4 regions of the Streptomyces sp. NPDC093795 genome follow, and region 1 is predicted to be linked to each of the others. Evidence: riboswitches for the same ligand, from Rfam matches in the RefSeq annotation. Region 1 holds a riboswitch; each other region holds the start of a gene.

The links. A riboswitch is a leader RNA that binds a small molecule or an ion and turns the genes downstream of it on or off. The one in region 1 is predicted to bind cobalamin.
Region 2: another riboswitch for cobalamin. It lies ahead of ACIRB7_RS11625 (energy-coupling factor ABC transporter permease); the one in region 1 lies ahead of cobN (cobaltochelatase subunit CobN).
Region 3: another riboswitch for cobalamin. It lies ahead of ACIRB7_RS08160 (prenyltransferase/squalene oxidase repeat-containing protein); the one in region 1 lies ahead of cobN (cobaltochelatase subunit CobN).
Region 4: another riboswitch for cobalamin. It lies ahead of ACIRB7_RS00095 (ribonucleoside-diphosphate reductase subunit alpha); the one in region 1 lies ahead of cobN (cobaltochelatase subunit CobN).

Annotation. Positions count from the first base shown of each region.
Region 1 is NZ_JBIWIO010000006.1:308,484-313,874, forward strand. Features, by position in the region: gene cobN (cobaltochelatase subunit CobN) at 1-1,531, opposite strand, end outside; cobalamin riboswitch at 1,571-1,707, opposite strand; gene cobG (precorrin-3B synthase) at 1,787-3,148, shown strand; gene ACIRB7_RS18895 (precorrin-8X methylmutase) at 3,145-3,804, shown strand; gene cobJ (precorrin-3B C(17)-methyltransferase) at 3,858-5,291, shown strand; gene ACIRB7_RS18905 (serine hydrolase) at 5,316-5,391, opposite strand, start outside.
Region 2 is NZ_JBIWIO010000003.1:619,157-624,547, reverse strand. Features, by position in the region: gene ACIRB7_RS11655 (hypothetical protein) at 1-148, opposite strand, end outside; partial or broken gene ACIRB7_RS11650 (DUF6233 domain-containing protein) at 224-796, shown strand; gene ACIRB7_RS11645 (DUF5954 family protein) at 866-1,900, opposite strand; partial or broken gene ACIRB7_RS11640 (dihydroxyacetone kinase subunit DhaK) at 1,916-2,662, shown strand; gene dhaL (dihydroxyacetone kinase subunit DhaL) at 2,689-3,321, shown strand; gene ACIRB7_RS11630 (PTS-dependent dihydroxyacetone kinase phosphotransferase subunit DhaM) at 3,374-3,814, shown strand; cobalamin riboswitch at 3,877-4,113, shown strand; gene ACIRB7_RS11625 (energy-coupling factor ABC transporter permease) at 4,142-4,837, shown strand; gene ACIRB7_RS11620 (energy-coupling factor ABC transporter substrate-binding protein) at 4,837-5,217, shown strand; gene cbiQ (cobalt ECF transporter T component CbiQ) at 5,224-5,391, shown strand, end outside.
Region 3 is NZ_JBIWIO010000002.1:697,265-702,655, forward strand. Features, by position in the region: gene ACIRB7_RS08155 (SCO2322 family protein) at 1-180, opposite strand, end outside; gene ACIRB7_RS08160 (prenyltransferase/squalene oxidase repeat-containing protein) at 177-1,445, opposite strand; cobalamin riboswitch at 1,522-1,652, opposite strand; gene ACIRB7_RS08165 (MBL fold metallo-hydrolase) at 1,743-2,792, opposite strand; gene ACIRB7_RS08170 (aldehyde dehydrogenase) at 2,910-4,370, shown strand; gene ACIRB7_RS08175 (ferredoxin) at 4,370-4,603, shown strand; gene ACIRB7_RS08180 (hypothetical protein) at 4,748-5,257, shown strand; gene ACIRB7_RS08185 (hypothetical protein) at 5,375-5,391, shown strand, end outside.
Region 4 is NZ_JBIWIO010000001.1:16,257-21,647, reverse strand. Features, by position in the region: gene ACIRB7_RS00100 (ribonucleotide-diphosphate reductase subunit beta) at 1-757, opposite strand, end outside; gene ACIRB7_RS00095 (ribonucleoside-diphosphate reductase subunit alpha) at 757-3,132, opposite strand; cobalamin riboswitch at 3,265-3,414, opposite strand; gene ACIRB7_RS00090 (GNAT family N-acetyltransferase) at 3,453-3,953, opposite strand; gene mctP (monocarboxylate uptake permease MctP) at 4,091-5,391, opposite strand, start outside.

The sequences.
Region 1 (5,391 bases):
CGGCGATCCACCGGTAGGCGGCCAGGTAGTGGTGGGACGGCGGGAGATCGGGGTCGTGGTAGATCGCGATCGGGTTCTCGCCGAAGCCGCGCGGCGGCTGGATGAGGATCAGGAGGTTCCCGCGGCGCAGGGCGGCGAGGACGATGTCGCCCTCCGGGTTGCGCGAGCGGTCGAGGAACATCTCGCCGGGCGCCGGACCCCAGTGCTCCTCGACGTGGGTGCGGAGCTCCTCCGGCAGGGTCGCGTACCAGCGCTTGTAGTCGGCGGCCGGGATACGGACCGGGTTGCGGGCGAGCTGCTCCTCCGTCAGCCAGTCCTGGTCGTGGCCACCGGCCTCGATGAGGGCGTAGATCAGCTCGTCGCCGTCACCGGAGACCAGGCCGGGAAGCTCCTCGGCGGGCCCGAAGTCGTACCCCTCCGCGATCAGACGGCGCAGGAGGGAGACGGCGGAGGCGGGGGTGTCGAGACCGACGGCGTTGCCGATGCGGGAGTGCTTCGTCGGGTACGCGGAGAGGACGAGCGCCAGCCTCTTCTCGGCGTTCGGGATGTGCCGGAGCCGGGCGTGGCGTACGGCGATCCCGGCGACGCGGGCGGCGCGCTCGGCGTCCGCCACGTACGCGGGCAGACCGTCCTCGTCGATCTCCTTGAAGGAGAACGGGACGGTGATCAGACGGCCGTCGAACTCGGGCACGGCGACCTGGCTGGCGGCGTCCAGCGGGGAGAGGCCCTCGTCGTTCTCCTCCCACGCCGACCGCGAGCCGGTCAGGCACAGGGCCTGGAGGATCGGCACGTCGAGCGCGGCGAGCGCCCCCGCGTCCCAGGCCTCCTCGTCGCCACCGGCCTGCGCCTCGGCCGGCTTGGTGCCGCCCGCGGCGAGCACGGTGGTGACGATGACGTCGGCGGTACGGAGGCGGTCGAGCAGCTCCGGCTCGGGGGCGCGCAGGGACGCCACGTACAGCGGGAGCGCCTGCGCGCCGGTGTCCTCGATCGCCTCGCAAAGGGTGTGGACGAAGCCGGTGTTGCCGCTCATGTGGTGGGCGCGGTAGTAGAGCACGGCGACGGTCGGGCCGTCCGTCGTGCGGGGGGTGCGCTCCAGCGGGCCCCACGTGGGGGCGGCGGCCGGGGCCTCGAAGCCGTGACCGGTGAGCAGGACGGTGTCGGAGAGGAAGCGGGCGAGCTGCTCCAGGTTCCCGGGGCCGCCGTGCGCGAGATAGGCGTGCGCCTCGGTGGCGACGCCGATCGGGACGGTGGACGCCTCCATCAGCTGTGCGTCGGGGGCCTGTTCGCCGCTGAGGACGACCACCGGCTTTCCGGCGGCGCGGACCGCGTCCAGGCCCTCCTCCCAGGACCGGAGACCGCCGAGGAGCCGTACGACGACGAGGTCGGCACCGTCCAGGAGGCCGGGCAGCTCGGCGAGGGGGAGACGGGCGGGGTTGGCGAAGCGGTACTCCACCGGGCCGCCGGCCGAGGCAGCGTTCGCCGCGCGGGCACTGAGCAGGTCGGTGTCGGAGTGCGACAGCAGCAGAAGCATGGCGAGCGCAGGCCTTCCTCGGGGTTGTCCGCGCCCCGGGTGGTCGTATGGACGGCGGGAGTTCCTGACTCACCCGTTCCGTCGTGCCTGGTACGGGCTCACAGTGGCGGGACCGCGCCGGATTCTCACCGGGCTTCCTCCCCGGGGTCCTGGGACCCCATGCCGATCTGCATCCTAGATCGTGCCGCCCACGGCCCGGGGCGGGCCGCCGGGTCGGCCTGGTCACACCCGGTGGCCGCGCCGTTCCCCGTGGGTATGCTCGCCGCCATGCCGCCCACCCCACCCACGACGCCCGAACCGGGCGAAGCTCGCATACGGGACCGTGGCGACGCCTGCCCCGGGGCGCTGCGCCTGCACCTCGCCGAGGACGGACGCCTGGCCCGACTGCGCCTGCCCGCAGGGCGTCTGACGTCTCGTCAGGTCGAGGCGCTCGCGGCCGCCGCGGAGACCCTGGGGGACGGGCGGATCAGCATCACCTCGCGCGGCAACGCGGAGCTGCGGGGCCTCGCGGACGACTGCGGGGCGGAGCTCGCGGCGCTCCTCGCCGAGGCGGGCCTGCTGCCCTCCCCCACCCACGAACGCGTCCGCAACATCGTCGCCTCGCCCACCGCGGGACTCGACGGACTCGGCCACGCCGACGTGCAGTTGTGGGCACGCGAGCTGGACGCCGCACTGTGCGCCGAGCCCCGGGCGGCCTCCCTCTCGGGACGGTTCCTGTTCGTCCTCGACGACGGGCGCGGCGACGTGGCCCCGCTCGGCGGGGATGTGAGCTTGGTCGCAGGAGAGGACGGGTCCGTCCTGCTGCGGCTCGGCCCGACGGCCTTCCGGCTCACCGCCGCCGACGCCGTCCGCGCCGCCCTCGCCGCCGCCCTCGCGTTCCTCGACGCCGCCGAGGCGGCCGGCAACGGGGCCTGGCGCCCCCAGGAACTCCCCGACGACCACGCGCCGGACTGGGCGGGCGCCCTGACGGCGGCGGGCATCACGGCGGAGCCCGTGGCCGAGCCCGGCCGCGAACCCGTACGCATACCCGAGCCCGTACGCGTACACGAGCCCGTATCCGACCCCGGCCGCGAGCCCGTACGCGTGCCCGAGCCCGTACCCGCACCGCCCCTGCCCGCGTCCCCGCCGCCTGCCCCCGGCGTGCTCCGGGGCGGCGCGCTGTACGTCCTCGCGCCGCTCGGCCGGCTGACCGCCGCTCAGCTGCGGGCCCTGCTTCCGGCCGACGAGATACGGCTGACGCCGTGGCGCGGGGTGGTCGTCGTCGGCACCGGTACGCGTACGGCTGCCGACCGGCTCGCGCGCCTGGAGTCGTACGGACTGATCACCCGGCCCGACGCCCCCGGCGCCGGTGTCACCGTCTGCACCGGGCGCCCCGGCTGCGCCAAGTCCCTCGCCGACGTACGGGCGGACGCCCTCGCCGCGCCCGCGGGGCGGCTTCCCGTGCACTTCTCCGGGTGCGCACGCGGCTGCGGGCACCCGTACGGCGACCGGATCGAGGTCCTCGCCACCGGCGACGACACCTATCTGGTGGACGGCGCCCCCACCTCCCGTACCTCCCTGTCGGGAGCCGTCGCGGCAGCCCGCACCCCCGTCGACCACACGCCCCACACGAGATGAGCGAGAGCGACACGATGTTCGACTACGAGAAGGACGGGGCGGAGATCTACCGCCGGTCCTTTGCCACGATCCGAGCCGAGGCGGATCTCGCGGGCCTGCCCGCCGACGTCGCCCAGGTGGCGGTCCGGATGATCCACGCCTGCGGCATGACCGACCTCGTGCGGGACATCGCGTACTCCCCCGGCGTGGTCGCGAGCGCCCGCGCCGCCCTCCGCGCCGGCGCGCCGATCCTCTGCGACGCCCAGATGGTCGCCAGCGGTGTCACCCGCAAGCGGCTGCCCGCCGACAACGAGGTGATCTGCACGCTCTCCGACCCGTCCGTGCCGGGCCTGGCCGCCGAGCTCGGCACCACCCGCTCCGCCGCCGCCCTCGAACTGTGGCGGGACCGCCTCGAAGGCTCCGTCGTCGCCATCGGCAACGCGCCCACCGCGCTCTTCCACCTCCTGGAGATGATCGCCAAGGGCGCCGGGAAGCCCGCAGCCGTCCTCGGCATACCGGTCGGCTTCATCGGCGCCGCCGAGTCCAAGGACGCCCTCGCCGACCGGGCCCACGAACTCCGTCTCGAACACCTCGTCGTCCGGGGCCGGCGCGGCGGCAGCGCGATGACGGCCGCCGCGATCAACGCGCTCGCCCACGAAGCGGAGATCCAGCAGTGACCGCCACCGGAAAGCTCTACGGCGTCGGCCTCGGCCCCGGCGACCCGAACCTGATGACCGTGGCAGCCGTGAAGGCCATCGCCGCCGCCGACGTGATCGCGTACCACTCGGCCCGCCACGGCCGCTCCATCGCCCGCTCGATCGCCGCCGAGCACCTCCGCGAGGACCACATCGAGGAGCGGCTGATGTACCCGCTCACGGTGGAGACCACGGACCACCCGGGCGGCTACCGGGGCGCCCTCGACGACTTCTACGAGGAGGCCGCGGCCCGCCTCGCCGCCCATCTCGACGCGGGGCGCACGGTCGCCGTCCTCGCCGAGGGCGACCCGCTGTTCTACGGCTCGTACCAGCACATGCACAAGCGGCTCGCGCACCGCTACGACACGACCGTCATCCCCGGCGTCACCTCGGTCAGCGCCGCCGCGGCCCGCCTCGGCGAGCCGCTGTGCGAGGCGGAGGAAGTCCTCACGATCATCCCCGGCACCCTGCCGGAGGACGAGCTGACGGCCCGGCTCGCGGGCACCGACTCGGCGGTCGTGATGAAGCTCGGCCGCACCTTCCCCACGGTGAAGCGGGCCCTGGAGCGGGCCGGCCGGCTCGACGACGCCCGGTACGTGGAGCGGGCGTTCATGGCGGGCGAGCGGACGGAGCGGCTGACGGACGTCGACCCGGCGTCCGTCCCGTACTTCTCCGTCGCCGTCCTCCCCTCCCGTATCGACCAGGACCTTCCCGTACGGGAACGGGGCGAGGTCGTCGTCGTCGGCACCGGCCCGGCCGGCGCACCCTGGCTCACCCCCGAGTCGCGCGGCGCGCTCGTCAACGCGGACGTGCTCGTCGGCTACACCACCTACCTGGACCGGGTGCCGGTCCTGCGCCCCGGCCAGATCCGGCACGGCTCCGACAACAAGGTCGAGTCCGAGCGGGCCGAGTTCGCCCTCGACCTGGCCCGGCGCGGCCACAAGGTCGCGGTCGTCTCCGGCGGCGACCCGGGCGTCTTCGCGATGGCGACGGCGGTCCTCGAAGTGGCCTGCGAACCGGCGTACGCGGACGTGCCCGTACGGGTCCTCCCCGGGGTGACCGCCGCCAACGCGGCCGCCGCCGCCGCGGGCGCCCCTCTGGGCCACGACTACGCGACGATCTCGCTCTCCGACCGGCTCAAGCCCTGGGACGTCATCGCCGCCCGGCTGCGCGCCGCCGCCTCGGCCGACCTGGTCCTCGCCCTCTACAACCCGGGCTCGAAGTCCCGTACGCACCAGGTGTCCGCGGCCCGCGACCTCCTGCTCGAACTCCGCTCCCCCGAGACCCCGGTGGTCGTCGCCCGCGACGTGGGCGGTCCGGAGCAGTCGGTGCGGGTGGTGACCCTGAAGACCCTGGAGCCCTCCGAGGTCGACATGCGGACCCTGCTGCTCATCGGGTCGAGCCAGACCCGCGCGGTGGAACGGGCCGACGGCCGCACGATCACCTGGACGCCACGCCGGTACGGGTGAGGGTGATCTGTCCGTACCGGCTGATCAGCCGGTACGGGTGAAGGTGCCCAGGCCCTCCTGGTCCAGGTACTCGACGCGGACGGTCTTGCCGTCCGGGGAG
Region 2 (5,391 bases), on a different contig from region 1:
GCGGTGACCCCAGGCCGTCCAGAAGGTCGGCCAGCAGGACGCGGTGATCCGCCAGAAGCGTGGAGACCGTGGGATGCCGGAGTGCGGTGAGCGCGAAGGGCCGGACTCCGACCATCGAGCGCTCCAGCACCTGTTGCGAGATGAGCACCCCGTACTTCTATACGATTATGACACTCATTTTCAATAGAGCCATGGAGAGCGTCTCACTCATGGGGTTCAAAAGGTGTGCAATCACTACGAATCACTTCACGGCAACCACCGTGGACGGCAAGCCGTTCGACGCGAAGACCCTCGCGGGCACGCCCACGGCGCTGTGGTTCTGGGCGACCACCGTGGACCTGCGCGTGACGCTCGCCTGCATGATCGAACCCAACCCGGGCCGACGCGGCCTGCCCGGCCGCTACAGCTGCGCGTCGCACGGTCTACGCTTCGCTCTCAAGGGGTCCGCCGAGTCCGCCGATGCCTGCCAGGCTCCTGGCCGAGCAGGCCGTACACGAAACCGAACGGATCGTCTCCACCGCCGCCTCGCCGCCGCCTTGCTCGCGGCGCGGCGACTCCAGCACGTCACGGGCGAAGACCGGGTCGTGCAGATCGCCCAGCTGCTGCCCCGACTGATCGCCCGCCGCACCCGCGACCCGCTGTTCCTGGCTGGGTCCTCGCCCCTCTCCGCGAAGGCGGCCGCCCCGTACCCGCCGCCGTCCACATCGGCGGCTGCCACCTCGCCGGGCGGCACACCCGGCCCCTCACCCGCGACGAAGCCCGCCGCGCCCTGGCCGAGGGCGGCCTCCCGGCTTGCGACATCTGCGGCCGGAATCCGACCTCGGCCTCCTCGGCTGAGCAGGAGCTGCGAAACGCGCTTCCCAGGTCAGGGGGCGGTTTCGTCCTCCGTGGGCTCTTCGAAGTGGACGGTGCCGTGCTCGTCGAGGCGCGGGTGGAGGGCCTGGGGGCCATGGGTGTTGATGTCGGACGGGCGCGGGCCTTCCGGTCCGTCGTGGCCCCAGCGCAGCAGGCGGCGGGCGCGGGCGATCCGGGAGACGGTGCCGTGGACCTCGACCTGGTTGAGATTGCCGGCGCGGAGCCGTTCCGTCGCCTCGGCGAACACCGCCAGCTCCACGGCCGCGGGGCTGGTGTTCTCGGCGACGACGGTGCGGGCGTCGACGTCCGGCTCGGCGTCGAAGGGGATCAGGCCGCGCTGCCGCGGCTCCCACCAGCTCAGCGAGAAGGCCAGCGTCCGGCGGGCGTCGTGGGCGGTGGCCTGCAGGCCGCTGCCCGGCGTCCAGGGCTCGGCACCGGACCGCTCGACGATCAGGAACGCCGCCGGCATGAGCATCACGTCGGGGTGAGACTCCAGAGCCCGCGCGGAGTCGTGCAGTACGGCGTCGGGAAACCTGGCGCCGGTGTAGGCCAGGGAGCGCAAGGACAGCCGCTCCGCCGCCTGGAGAGGCGAGAGGGGTGCGTCAGGGTCCAGGACGAGGCCGTCGTCGACCCTCGGGCTGAGGGCGCCGGAGCCGGGGCTCCAGTCAGGGGTGAGGGGTTCGGGATCGGTGGGTCGTGGTGTTTCGAGGTCGCCGTACGCGTCGGCGGCCGCGTACTCCTCGGCCCGCACCACCCGGTAGCGGGTGTCGAGCACGGTGAGCTCGTCGACGTACTCCTTCTCCAGCCGGGCGACCGCCGCCAGCAGCGCCCGCCGCTCCGCCGGGCTCTTCGCGTCGTCCTTCGCCCGGAACCAGAGCAGCGAGTTCAGCCCGTCGCGGGCCTGCTGCGGACAGCCGTTGGTGACTTCGACGACCACCCGCCACCGCGGTCCGTCGTCCTCGCTCTGCGCGGCCACCCCGAACAGCGGGCCCCGTACGACCAGATCGCTGTGGCTCACCGCCGCGTCGGCGGCGTCGGCCTCCACCGCGGCCTCCACCGGCCCGATCAGATGGTGCGGGCCGCGGCGGCCGTCGACAGCGGCGCCGGGGTGTTGTTCGTCGTCAAGAACTACACCGGCGACGTCCTGAACTTCGAGATGGCGGCGGAACTCGCGGAGGACGAGGGCATCCAGGTCGCCAAGGTCCTCGTCGACGACGACGTCGCCGTCACGGACAGTCTCTACACGGCGGGCCGGCGCGGCACCGGCGGCACGCTCTTCGTCGAGAAGATCGCGGGCGCCGCCGCCGAGGAGGGCGCCCCGCTGGAGCGGGTGGAGGCGATCGCCCGCCAGGTGAACGCGCGCTCCCGGTCCTTCGGCGTGGCCCTCGGCGCCTGCACCACCCCCGCCAAGGGCAGCCCCACCTTCGATCTCCCCGACGGGGAGCTGGAGTTGGGCGTCGGGATCCACGGCGAACCGGGTCGGGAGCGGCGGCCGATGATGACCTCACGGGAGATCGCGGACTTCGCCGTCGACGCCGTCGTCGAGGACCTCCGACCCTCCGGGCCGGTGATCGCGCTGGTCAACGGCATGGGCGCGACCCCGCTGCTCGAACTGTACGGCTTCAACGCCGAGGTGCAGCGCGTACTCGGCGAGCGGCGCGTGCCGGTGGCCCGTACCCTCGTCGGCAACTACGTGACCTCGCTCGACATGGCCGGCTGCTCGGTGACGCTGTGCGAGGTCGACGAGGAGCTCCTCCGCCTGTGGGACGCGCCCGTACAGACGCCCGCGCTGCGCTGGGGCCGGTGAGACGAGGGATGGGAGAGGGGACCGACATGACGGAGACCTTCGGCGCGGACTTCCTGGTGCGCTGGCTGGCCGCGGTCGCCGAGGCCGTCGACCGTGAGGCGGACCGGCTCACCGAGCTCGACTCCGCCATCGGCGACGCCGACCACGGCGCCAATCTGAAGCGGGGGTTCGCCGCCGTCACCGAGACCCTGGCGAAGGAGCCGCCGGCCACGCCGGGCGCGGTGCTGACCACCGCCGGACGGCAGCTGATCTCCACTGTCGGCGGCGCGTCGGGACCGCTGTACGGCACGCTGCTGCGCCGTACCGGCAAGACGCTGGGCGACGACGAGCGGGTCACCCGGGTGCGGTTGGCGGAGGCGCTCGGGTCCGGCGTGGCGGCCGTCTCCCAGCTGGGCGGCGCCCAGGCCGGCGACAAGACGATGCTGGACGCCCTCGTCCCGGCCGTGGAGGGTCTGCGGGAGTCGTACGCGGCGGGCCGCGCCGCCGCCGAGGAGGGCGCCCTCGCGACCGTACCGCTGCGGGCGCGCAAGGGCAGGGCCAGTTATCTGGGCGAGCGGTCGGTGGGACACCAGGACCCGGGGGCGACCTCGTCGGCGCTGCTGTTCGCCGCGCTCCACGACACCGCGCGGACGACCGCGCGGACGGAGGGGGCATCGTGAGCGCAGCGCTCGACGCCACCGCGCGGACGACCGCGGGTACGGAGGGGGCATCGTGAGCGCCGTGACCGGTGGTGCGGAGGGCCGCGGTGGTTCCGCGCCCGTGGGCATCGTGCTCGTCTCGCACAGCGCCGCCGTCGCGACCGCCGTGGCCGAGCTCGCCCGGGGTCTGTCCGGCGGCGGCGACCTGGCGCCGATCGTCCCCGCGGGCGGGACCCCGGACGGGGGGCTCGGGACGAGTTCCGAGCTGATCTGCGAGGCGGCGAAGGCCGCGGACCGGGGCGCCGGAGTGGCGGTCTTGGTCGACCTGGGGAGCGCGGTGCTCACCGTGAAGGCGCTGCTCGCCGAGGGCGACGAGCTTCCCGACGGCTCCCGTCTGGTGGACGCGCCCTTCGTCGAGGGCGCGGTCGCCGCGCTGGTCACGGCGAGCGCGGGCGGCGACCTCGACGCGGTGGCGGCGGCGGCCTCGGAGGCGTACGCCTACCGCAAGGTGTGACGACCCGGAGTACGGCGTGAAGTGACTGCGTGGAGTGAGTGAGAAACCGCACCGGGTGGCGACCGTGTTGTGATGTACCTGGTCAACGCACTAGTGTCACAGGGCCTTGGTGTACGGGAAACCGGTGCAGTACCGGTGCGGCCCTCGCCACTGTGATCGGGAGGTCCGGCTCCACCCCCGCGGGGACACACCCTCGGGGAAGCCACTGGACCGCGACGGGAGACCGTCGTGGTGTGGGAAGGCGGAGTCCGGACGTATGACCGTCAGCCAGGAGACCGGCCAGGGTGCGTTGTCCATCCACGAGGTGCTGGAGAGGGTCTCCCAACCATGCATATAGCCGAGGGGTATCTGCCCCCTGTGCACGCGGCCGCCTGGGGCGTCGCGTCCGCACCGTTCATCGTCCACGGGGTCCGCGCGCTGACCCGCGAGGTACGGTCCAACCCCGAGTCCACTCTTCTGCTCGGCGCCGCCGGCGCCTTCACCTTCGTCCTCTCGGCGCTCAAGCTGCCGTCCGTGACCGGCAGTTGCTCACATCCGACCGGTACGGGTCTGGGCGCGATCCTCTTCCGGCCGCCGATCATGGCGGTCCTGGGAACGATCACCCTGCTCTTCCAGGCCCTGCTGCTCGCCCACGGAGGGCTCACCACGCTCGGCGCGAACGCCTTCTCGATGGCGATCGTCGGCCCCTGGGCGGGATACGGGACGTACTGGCTGCTGCGCCGGTCCGGTACGCCGCTGATGGTCGCCGTCTTCTTCGGCGCGTTCGTCGCCGACCTGTCGACGTACTGCGTGACCAGTGTGCAGCTGGCGCTCGCCTTCCCCGACCCGGGGAGCGGTATCGCCGGGGCGCTCGCCAAGTTCGGCGGGATCTTCGCCGTGACGCAGATTCCGCTCGCGGTGAGCGAGGGCCTGCTGACCGTGCTCGTGATGCGGCTGCTCACGCAGTCCAGCAAGGGCGAACTGATCCGGCTCGGCGTCCTCGCCGGGCGCACGGCGGAGCGACGCGAGGAGGCGGCCGCGTGATGAGCCGGAACGCGAAGATCAACACCCTGTTGCTGCTCGTCGTCGCCGCGCTCGCGGTACTGCCGCTCGCGCTGGGGCTCGGGGATCACAAGGAGGAACCGTTCACCGGGGCGGACGCGGAGGCGGAGACCGCGATCACCGAGCTCCAGCCGGATTACGAGCCGTGGTTCACGCCGCTGTACGAACCGCCGTCCGGGGAGATCGAGTCCGCCCTGTTCGCCCTCCAGGCGGCGCTGGGCGCCGGTGTCCTGGCGTACTACTTCGGTCTGCGGAGGGGCCGGAGGCAGGGAGCGGCCCTGGCGGAGGCGGCCGGGGCGAAGGGCGCGCCGGACGGGGGCGCCCCCGGGGACCCCGGCGAGCCGGGCGAGCCGGGCGCGTAGCCGCCGATGCTGCCGATCGACGCGGCGGCGCACAGCAGTCGCTGGCGCCGCCGCCATCCCGCCGAGAAGGCGCTGCTCGGCTTCGGTCTGACCCTGTGCGCGGTCTGTCTGCCCCCGTGGCCGGGCGCTGTGCTCGTGGCCGCGGCCACGCTCGGCGTGCTGCTCGGTCCGGCC
Region 3 (5,391 bases), on a different contig from region 1:
GCGCGCGGTCGCGGGCCCCTGCGTGGCGTACGCCCACGGCTTGCCGCCGTCGCTCTCCCAGAACGACCAGTAGCGGTAGCCGGCCGCCTGCGCCGGAGCCGCCGCGATCACGGTCAGGGTGAGCAGCGCGCCGGCCGCGGCGCCCGCGGCCCGCGCGGTCACCCCACTGACGGCTCTCACTTCTTGCGGCCGCTCACGAGGAAGCCGATGCCGACGCCGACGACCGTGCCGATGCCGATGATCCACCACACGTCGAAACCGCGGCCCTCGTCGTCACTCGTCGTGGACGAGGCCGAGGTGTCGGGGGACTTGGGCGCAGGACCGGTGGCGTTGAGCTGCTCCACCAGGTCCACCGCGCCGAACTCGCGCGGGTCGGTCTCCGTCGCCCGGGCGGCCAGGATCAGCTGCGCGTACGCGGCCGGTCCGCTCTCCTTCGCCCAGGCGGCGGAGTTCTTCTCCAGCCAGTCGAGGGCGGGCTTCGCCTCCTTCGCGGCGCCGGACGCGGCGAGCGCGACGACGGCGTCGGCGGTGTTGCCGAAGTCGGGCTGCTCGGCCGTGTCGGCGGCGCCGGGCATCGGCGGCAGGGCGAGGTGACCGGTCTTCGCGACGGCCTTCGCCAGGTAGGAGGCGCCGTTGAGCGCGGCCCGCTCGACCGTCGGCTTCGACAGGTCGGTGCAGACCGGCGGCTGCGCCGGGGACGCCTTGGTGGCGACGATGCTCTTGCCGAGCCCGGCGAGGGTCGCGGCGGCGGTGGCGTCGGCGTTCGCGAGCAGCTTGCCGGTCTTGTCCGGCTGGTACGCGAAGGCGCCCGCGCCGGCCTTGTCCGAGCAGGGCACCGCGAAGGAGAGGAGCGCGTCGTAGGGCGTACGGCCCTCGGCGGAGGTGAACGAGCCGGGCCGCACACCCGTCGCGGCGAGCGCGCCGACGACGATGGAGGTGGAGTTGGCGTCGCTGGGGCCACCGACGCCGTACCCCCAGCCGCCGTCCTTGTTCTGCACGGTACGCAGCCAGTCGGCGCCGGCCTTCACGGCCGTGTCGATCTTCGCCGGGTCGGTGGCCTGGCGGCGGACGGCGCGGAGCGCCTGCACGGCGACGGCGGTGGCGTTGGTGTCCCGCATCGTCTGCGCGTCGCAGGCCTTCGTGACGTCCGCGCGGTACGAGCCGAAGGAACCGTCCGCGCACTGCTGGCCGAGGAGCCAGTCCACGGCCTGGTCGGCGGGCTGGTAGCCGGTGGCGCGCTGGGCGAGGAAGGCGAGCGACTGGCGCCAGACGCCGTCGTACGTCGGGTCCTTCTTGCCGTACAGACCGGGCGGGATCGCGACGGCCGAGGCGGAGGGGGAAGGTGCGGCGGGAGCGGCGGGTGCGGCCATGGCCACCCCGGCTGCTCCTGAGCCGAGCAGGACGGCGGCGGCGAGCGCGGCGGCGCCGCGGCGGACGGTGTTCATGGGGCCCTCTCCTGCGGCCGGGCACCGGCACGCCACAGGGGCACCAGGCTCCGGCTCCGTATTCCTCGACGGTGCCGGCGGTCACGTCCCGGGCGGGGCATTCCGACTCGCCGCCTCCTGGGAGACGGCTTACGGTTGCGGGGTCAGTGCCGGATTCGCACCGGCTTCCCCCCTTACGGGCATGATGACGACGTGCCCTCACTCTACCGGCCCGTACGGCCCGGGCCCCGGGGGGTGCGAGGCGGCTCACACCCGCGCGGGGACGGGCTCCGGGGTGATCTTGGAAGGCCTGAGACCTCACACGGCCACGTACTCCACCGGGTCCGTGCCCGCCACCGGCTCCGCGCGGCCCAGCTTCACCAGGCGGCGCACGTGGGCCTCGGCCTCGCTGACGGCGATGTTCCGCGACCCGTAGGGGATGTCCCGCCAGGGGCGGTTCCACTCCATCCGCTCGGCGAGCTGCCAGGGGGTGAGCGGGGTGGCGAGCAGCCCGAGGAGCCCGGTGAGCCGGTCCTCGTGGTGGTCGAGGAGTTCGCGGACCCGGCCGGCGGCGTCGGTGAAGGCGTGCTGATGGGCGGGGAGGACTTCGGCGACGCCGAGTCGCCCGACGCGTTCGAGGGAGTCGAGGTAGTCACCGAGGGGGTCGGTGACCGTCCCGTCGTCGGGGTCCTCGTAGAGGCCGATGTGCGGGGAGATCCCGGGCAGCAGATGGTCGCCGGAGAAGAGGCGGCCGTGCCCGGGGAGCCGGGACGGGTGCTCCTCCTCCAGGTGGAGGCAGACGTGGCCGGGGGTGTGGCCAGGCGTCCAGATCGCGCGCAGCCGGCGCCCGGCCAGGTCGAGCAGCTCGCCGGGGACGATCTCGCGGTCGGGGATCGCGGAGCACAGACCGGGCAGGGTGTCCATGCGCCCGGAGGCCCTTGCGGCCCGCAGCGGGGCGATGTGGTCCTCGGGGGCGCCGACGGTGGCGAGCTTCCGGGAGAGGTAGTCGAGCCAGGTGCCGGGTTCGGACTCGCGGGTGCGGCGGACGACGGCGGTGTCGGCGGCGTGCATGGCGATCCAGGCCCCGGACTCCTCGCGGACCCGGCCGGAGAGCCCGTGGTGGTCGGGGTGGTGGTGGGTGATGACGACCCCGTGGACGTCGCCGACGGACAGGCCCAACTCGCCCAACCCTGCCACCAGTTCGGCCCAGGAGACGGGATCGTCCCAGCCGGTGTCGACGAGGACGGGGCCGCGGTCCGTGTCGAGGACGTGGACGAGGGTGTGGCCGAGCGGGTTGTCGGGGATGGGCACCCGGAGCGACCAGACGCCCCCGCCGTGCTCGGTGACCTGGTTCGCGGGTTCCCGCATGGATCCTCATCTCTCCACGGTGGTACGGAGCATGCTCGACCGTTGCCCATCATAACTAGAACTGGTATCAGTTCTGAGACATCGTCAGGGAAATCCTCTCCTCAGAAGGCGGCCGTCATGACCGAGCTTGTGGAGCACGGAAAGCTGTTCATCGGCGGGGAGTTGACCGACCCGCTCGGCGAGGAGGTCATCGAGGTCATCTCCCCGCACACCGAGGAGGTCATCGGGCGGGTCCCGCACGCCTCCACCGCCGATGTCGACCGGGCCGTGGCCGCCGCCCGCCGGGCCTTCGACGAAGGGCCCTGGCCCCGGATGACCGTCGAGGAGCGGATCGCGGTCGTCGGCCGCATCAAGGACGCGATCGCCGTCCGCCACGAGGAGATCGCCCGCTCCATCAGCGCCCAGAACGGCTCCCCGTACTCCTGGTCCGTCCTCGCCCAGGCGCTCGGCGCGATGATGGTCTGGGACACGGCGATCACCGTGGCCCGCGACTTCGTGTTCGAGGAGCGGCGCGGCGGCGTCCTCGGGCCGCTGCTCGTCCGCCGCGAGCCGGTCGGCGTGGTCGCGGCCGTCGTCCCGTGGAACGTGCCGCAGTTCACCGCCGCCGCCAAGCTGGGGCCCGCGCTGCTCGCCGGCTGCACGGTGGTCCTCAAGCCCTCGCCCGAGTCGCCCCTCGACTCGTACATCCTCGCCGACATCGCCACCGAGGCCGGGCTGCCCGAGGGCGTGCTCAGCATCCTGCCCGCCGACCGCGAGGTCAGCGAGTACCTCGTCGCCCACCCCGGCGTCGACAAGGTCTCCTTCACCGGCTCGGTCGCGGCCGGCAAGCGGGTCATGGAGGTCGCCTCCCGCAACCTCACCCGCGTCACCCTCGAACTCGGCGGGAAGTCGGCCGCCGTGATCCTGCCCGACGCGGACCCGGCGACGGCCGTCGCCGGGATCGTCCCGGCCGCCTGGATGAACAACGGCCAGGCCTGCGTGGCCCAGACCCGGATCCTCGCCCCCCGCTCCCGGTACGAGGAGATCGCCGAGGCCCTCGCGGCGGCGGCCGGCTCCCTCGTCGTCGGCGACCCGCTCGACCCGGCCACCCAGGTCGGCCCGCTCGTCGCCAGGCGCCAGCAGCAGCGCTCCCTCGACTACATCGGCATCGGCCAGCAGGAGGGCGCCAAGGTCCTCGCGGGCGGCGGACGCCCGACGGGGCTCGACCGCGGCTGGTACGTCGAGCCGACCCTCTTCGGCGGCGTCGACAACTCCATGCGGATCGCCCGCGAGGAGATCTTCGGCCCGGTCATCTGCCTCCTGCCGTACGGGGACGAGGCCGAGGCCCTCAGGATCGCGAACGACTCCGACTTCGGGCTCAGCGGCAGCGTCTGGACCGCGGACGTCGAGCACGGCATCGACTTCGCGCGGGGGGTGCGCACCGGCACCTTCAACGTCAACACCTTCAGCCTCGACATGCTCGGCCCCTTCGGCGGCTACAAGAACTCGGGCCTGGGGCGGGAGTTCGGCCCCGAGGGCTTCGGCGAGTACCTGGAGCACAAGATGATCCACCTCCCGGCCGGATACGGCGACGTGTGATGGGGGACCGCTGGCACGTGGAGGTCGACCGGGGCGTCTGCATCGGCTCCGGCATGTGCGTCGTCCACGCCCCGGACGGCTTCCGCCTCGACACGGCCCGCCAGTCCCACCCCCGCGCACCGGAGTCCGACGCGGGCGAACGCCTGCTCGCGGCGGCGGAGGGCTGCCCGGTGGAGGCGATCCTGATCACGCTCGCGGACGGGGGAGAGCCGGTGTTCCCGCCGGAGGAGTAGCGCCCCCGCTCGCGCCCCGCGACGGGACCGCCCGTGACCTGCGCTTACCTCGTGTGTGACACTCCCTCGGCACAGCAGGCACACAGGGAGTGGGACGTCATGCGGGGTCGGGGTCGGGGTACACGGTGGGCGGCGGTCGCGGGCGTGGCAGCGGTGGCGCTCCTCGGGGCGGGATGCGGCGCGGGCGCGGAGGCGAAGGCCTTCGGCCGTGAGGCGGCGCAGGCCGAGATCGTCGCCGCCGTCGAGGGGTCGGGGCTGCCGGAGTCCGACCTCCCCGGCCCCGGCGGGCCGACCGCCACGCCCAGTCCCACGCCGTCCACGGAACAGGAACGGCTGGCGGAGCGCGTGGCCGCCTGCTCGGCCGGCTGGCAGTACATCGGCCCCGTGGTCGACGGCTCGCGCGGCGACTTCGACAAGGCGGTCGGCACCCTCGCGGGGGAGCGGTGGAGCCAGTCGCAGCGCCAGGTGGAGAAGCTGGACGACGAGGGCGGCACCATGGTCGCGGTCACGCTGAAGAAGCAGGGCTGGACGCTGTACGCCCGTCACCACAGCGCGTCGCAGGGACTGAGCCTGGAGATGATCTCCTTCCAGGCCTCGGAGGACTCGTGCATGAAGCAGTTCACCGAGAAGGAGAGGGAGTCCCTGGCGGGGTAGGACGGCGATCGGTCCTGACGTGAGGTGCCGTTGCGCGCCCCTGTCGTTCCCACGTGCAAAACTGGCCCCTTGTCAACGGGGGCAAGAGGCCGTCGTACGTGCGTATTTGGGAGAACTGTGCGCAAGGCGAAGTG
Region 4 (5,391 bases), on a different contig from region 1:
CGACGGCTTCCTTGATCATGTCGGTGATCTGTCGGCCGAGTTCGTCGTCGAAGAGCTCCGGCTCTTCCTCCCTGACGGTGTCGACGAACGCGAAGGCAGCGTCCATGTGGCAGCTTTCGTCCCGGAACACCCAGTTGGTGCCGGTCGCCAGGCCGTGCAGGAGGCCGCGGGAGCGGAACCAGTAGACGTACGCGAAGGCGCCGTAGAAGAACAGGCCCTCGATGCACGCGGCGAAGCAGATCAGGTTCAGGAGGAAGCGGCGGCGGTCGGCCTGGGTTTCCAGGCGGTCGATCTTCTCGACCGAGTCCATCCAGCGGAAGCAGAACTGCGCCTTCTCGCGGATCGAGGGGATCTCCTCGACCGCGTCGAACGCGGCCGCGCGGTCGTCCGGGTCGGGGAGGTAGGTGTCGAGCAGCGTCAGATAGAACTGGACGTGCACAGCCTCCTCGAACAGCTGGCGCGACAGGTACAGGCGCGCCTCGGGGGAGTTGATGTGCTTGTAGAGCGTGAGGACCAGGTTGTTCGAGACGATCGAGTCGCCCGTCGCGAAGAAAGCGACCAGGCGGCCGATCATGTGCTGCTCGCCCGGGGTCAGCTTGGCGAGGTCGGCGACGTCCGAGTGGAGGTCGACCTCCTCCACGGTCCAGGTGTTCTTGATCGCGTCGCGGTAGCGCTCGTAGAAGTCCGGGTAGCGCATCGGACGGAGGGTCAGTTCGAAGCCCGGGTCGAGGAGGTTCTTGTTCTCGGTGGTGCTCATTACTGGCAGGCCTCGCAGGACTCGGGGTTTTCGAGGGAGCAGGCGAGGGCGTCCGCGTCGGGGGTCGCCTGCTGTACGGGGATGGTGGCGGCCACGGTCGACGCCTGCGCCGCGCGGGCGATCCGGGTCGCCGGGCGGGAGCGCAGGTAGTACGTCGTCTTCAGGCCCTGCTTCCAGGCGTACGCGTACATCGACGACAGCTTGCCGATGGTCGGGGTTTCGAGGAAGAGGTTCAGGGACTGCGACTGGTCCAGGAACGGCGTACGGGCGGCCGCCATGTCGATCAGGCCGCGCTGCGGGATCTCCCACGCCGTGCGGTACAGCTCGCGGACCTCGGCCGGGACCCAGGTGAAGCCGGCGACGGAGCCGTTGGCTTCGCGCAGGGCCTCGCGGGTCTGCGCGTCCCACACGCCGAGCCTCTTCAGCTCGTCGACCAGGTACGAGTTGACCTGGAGGAACTCGCCGGAGAGCGTCTCGCGCTTGAAGAGGTTGGAGACCTGCGGCTCGATGCACTCGTAGACGCCGGCGATCGAGGCGATGGTCGCCGTCGGCGCGATGGCGAGGAGGAGCGAGTTGCGCATGCCGGTCGACGCGATGCGCTCGCGCAGCGCCGTCCAGCGCTCCGGCCAGTTCAGCTCGACGTCGTAGTGGTCGGGGTGCAGGACACCCCGGGCCGTACGGGTCTTCTCCCAGGCCGGCAGCGGGCCGTTGCGCTCGGCGAGGTCGGCCGAGGCTTCGTAGGCCGCCAGCATGATGCGCTCGGCGATCTTCGTCGACAGGGCGCGGGCCTCCGCCGAGTCGAACGGCAGCTTCAGCTGGAAGAAGACGTCCTGGAGGCCCATCGCGCCCAGGCCCACCGGCCGCCAGCGGGCGTTGGAGCGGCCCGCCTGCTCGGTCGGGTAGAAGTTGATGTCGACGACCCGGTCGAGGAACGTGACGGCGGTGCGGACGGTCGCGTCGAGGCGCTCCCAGTCGATGTCCGAACCCACCACGAACGCGCCGAGGTTGACCGAGCCCAGGTTGCAGACGGCCGTCTCGCCGTCGTTCGTGACCTCGATGATCTCGGTGCACAGGTTGGAGGAGTGGACGACCGTGCCGGGCTCGGCGGTCTGGTTCGCCGTACGGTTCGAGGCGTCCTTGAAGGTCATCCAGCCGTTGCCGGTCTGGGCCAGGGTCCGCATCATCCGGCCGTACAGGTCGCGGGCCGGCATCGTCTTGCGGGCCAGGCCCTTCGCCTCGGCGGCGCGGTAGGCGGCGTCGAACTCCTCGCCCCACAGGTCGACCAGCTCGGGGACGTCCGCCGGGGAGAACAGCGACCAGTCGGCGTCGGCGTTGACCCGGCGCATGAACTCGTCCGGGATCCAGTGCGCCAGGTTCAGGTTGTGCGTACGGCGCTGGTCCTCGCCCGTGTTGTCGCGGAGCTCCAGGAACTCCTCGATGTCCGCGTGCCAGGTCTCCAGGTAGACGGCGGCGGCGCCCTTGCGGCGGCCGCCCTGGTTCACGGCGGCGACGGAGGCGTCGAGGGTCTTCAGGAACGGCACGATGCCGTTGGAGTGCCCGTTGGTGCCGCGGATCAGCGAACCGCGGGCCCGGATGCGGGAGTACGAGAGGCCGATGCCGCCCGCGTGCTTCGAGAGGCGCGCCACCTGGTGGTAGCGGTCGTAGATGGAGTCCAGCTCGTCCTGCGGGGAGTCCAGGAGGTAGCAGGAGGACATCTGCGGGTGGCGGGTGCCGGAGTTGAAGAGCGTGGGGGAGGACGGGAGGTAGTCCAGGCGGCTCATCAGGCCGTACAGCGCCGTGACCTCGTCCAGGGCGCGCGTGCTGTCGTCCTCGGCGAGACCGCAGGCGACGCGGAGCATGAAGTGCTGCGGGGTCTCGATGACCTTGCGGGTGATCGGGTGGCGCAGCAGGTAGCGCGAGTAGAGGGTGCGCAGGCCGAAGTAGCCGAAGCGGTCGTCGCCGGCCCGGTCGATCGCCGCGTCGAGGCGGGCCGCGTGCAGGGCGACGAACTCGGCGGTGCGGTCGGCGATCAGGCCCTCGCGGTGACCGACGGCGACGGAGGCGGAGAAGGAGTACGCGCCCTGGCCGGCCGCCTCGTCGGCGATGGTGACCGTCAGGAGCCGGGCGGCGAGCCGGGAGTACGCCGGGTCCTCCGCGATCAGACCCGCGGCCGCCTCGGTGGCCAGCTCGCGCAGCTCCGCCTCGTCCGACGCGGCGCTGCGGCCGCGGAGCGCGGCGGCGGCGACCTTGCCGGGGTCGGTGTCGGCGAGATCGGCGGTGAGGTCGGTCAGGGTCCGCAGCAGCACGGTCCCGGGGCCGTCGCTCTCGACCGCGGAAGCCTCGGCGGAAGCCGGATCGGCGGGCGCGATGGTCACGTGGGGGCTCTCCCTCGCTCGGCTCGGGGCCGCGGCGGGGGAAGGCGGGCATGCGGGCATCCGTAACGCCGGACGCGACGCTTCCACCGGCCCACTCCGCGAGGCCCGGACGTCAGTGGCACCCGGAACGGACGGACCGGGCGCGCTGTCGGCAGGTCCTCGGACTCACCTCGTACGAATGTGTCGTATCCGTAGGAAGCACACCGTTGCGGGACAGTTCCGGATTCGCGCCGGATTCCCCTGCGTCGACAGCGAGCACGAGCATACATGTGGGGGGCGCCGCTCATGGCACCCCCCACATGTTGTGTCGCCGCCCGGTGTCAGAACTCCAGGGCGTAGGTGCGCAGCGAGTGGTCGGGGATCGGTTCCCAGTCCCGGTGCGGGGTGCGGACGAAGCCCAGGCGGTCGTAGATCCGGTGTGCAGAGACCATCTTCGCGTCCGTGGAGAGCACGAGGCGCTCGCACCCCGGAAGGGCCCTCGCGCGCTCGATACAGGCCCGTACGAGGGCTTCTCCGACGCCTCGGCCGCGGGCCTCCCGGCTGACGGCGAGCATGCGGAACTCGGCCTCGCCCGCGACCGCGATGTCCGCCCAGGGGGTGTCGCCGGTGGCGAAGGTCACTCCGCCGAGGAGCCGCCCGTCGGCGTCCTCCGCGACGAGTACCTCGCTCTCGCGCGCCCGCCGGGCTGTGTCCCGCAGCACGTCCAGATAGGAGTCCTGCGCCCCGTACTTCAGCAGCCCGTCGTCCAGATAGGTGCCCGCGGTGAGTTCTCCGACCGCCTCGTACTCCTCGGGCCGTACCGCCCTGATCGTGAAGTCCATGAGGGAAGTGTGCCTCCACGGGGACGCGAAGGGGCCCGGGATCTCACGGCGGAGATCCCGGGCCCTTCGGGTGCGGTTGTGGGGCGGTTCGGCGCGTCGCGGCCGTGCGGCCGGTCAGTGCGCCGCGGCCGTGAGCGTCAGTGCGTGTCGGCGCCGAGCTTCGGCATCTCGGTCTGCACGCCGGCGTCTCCGGCGTCCGCCGTGTAGTCGGACGGGGAGGTCTCGTCGATGCCTTCCGGGGCCTTGACGGCCTTGAGGACGAAGGTGAGGACGACCGTGACGACGAGGTTGAGGACGAAGGCGGTGAGGCCGATGTAGCCGATCTCGCCGATGCCGGGGATCTCGGCGGAGGGGCCGCCGAAGTGCTTCTGGGTGGGGCTGGCGACCCCGTACGCGGCGACCGTGCCGTAGAGCATGCCGACGGCCCAGCCGGCGAGCAGCGCCCAGCGGTGGAACCAGCGGGTGAACAGGCCGCCGACGAGGGCGGGGAAGGTCTGCAGGATCCAGATGCCGCCGAGCAGCTGGAAGTTGATCGCGACGGTCTTGTCCATGGTGAGGACGAAGGCGAGCGCGCCGACCTTCACCAGGAGCGAGACGATCTTGGAGACCTTGGTCTCCTGCGCCGGGGTCGCGTCCTTCTTGATGAAGTCCTTGTAGATGTTGCGGGTGAAGAGGTTGGCCGCGGCGATCGACATGATCGCGGCGGGGACGAGCGCGCCGATGCCGATCGCGGCGAACGCGACGCCCGCGAACCAGTCCGGGAACATCGTCTCGAACAGCTGCGGGATGGCGAGCTGCCCGTTCTTCACCTGGATCCCGGCGGCGATCGCCATGAAGCCGAGCAGCGCGAGCAGGCCCAGCATCAGCGAGTACAGCGGCAGGATCGTGGTGTTGCGGCGGATGACCTCACGGCTCCGGGACGACAGCGTCGCCGTGATGGAGTGTGGGTACATGAACAGCGCGAGCGCCGAGCCGAGGGCGAGCGTCGCGTACGTCCACTGGCCCGCCTCACCGGGGACGAGCGCGCCGCGCGGCTTGTCGGTCGCCGGGTTGGTCTGGGCGTACGCCTCGCCGGCCTTGGCGAAGATCTCGTCGAAGCCGCCCAGCTTGATCGGGATGTAGATGATCGCCACCGCGATGACGATGTAGATCAGGGTGTCCTTGACGAAGGCGATGAGCGCGGGGGCGCGCAGACCCGAGGAGTACGTGTACGCCGCGAGGACGCCGAAGGCGATGAGCAGCGGCAGGTCCTTGATGAACCAGTGGGTGGTCTCGCCGCCGCCGACGCCCATCACGTCCAGGACGGCCTGGATGCCGACGAGCTGGAGCGCGATGTACGGCATGGTGGCGAGGATGCCGGTGACCGCCACCGCGAGGGACAGGCCCTTGGAGCCGAAGCGGCCGCGCACGAAGTCCGAGGTGGTGACGTAGCCGTGCT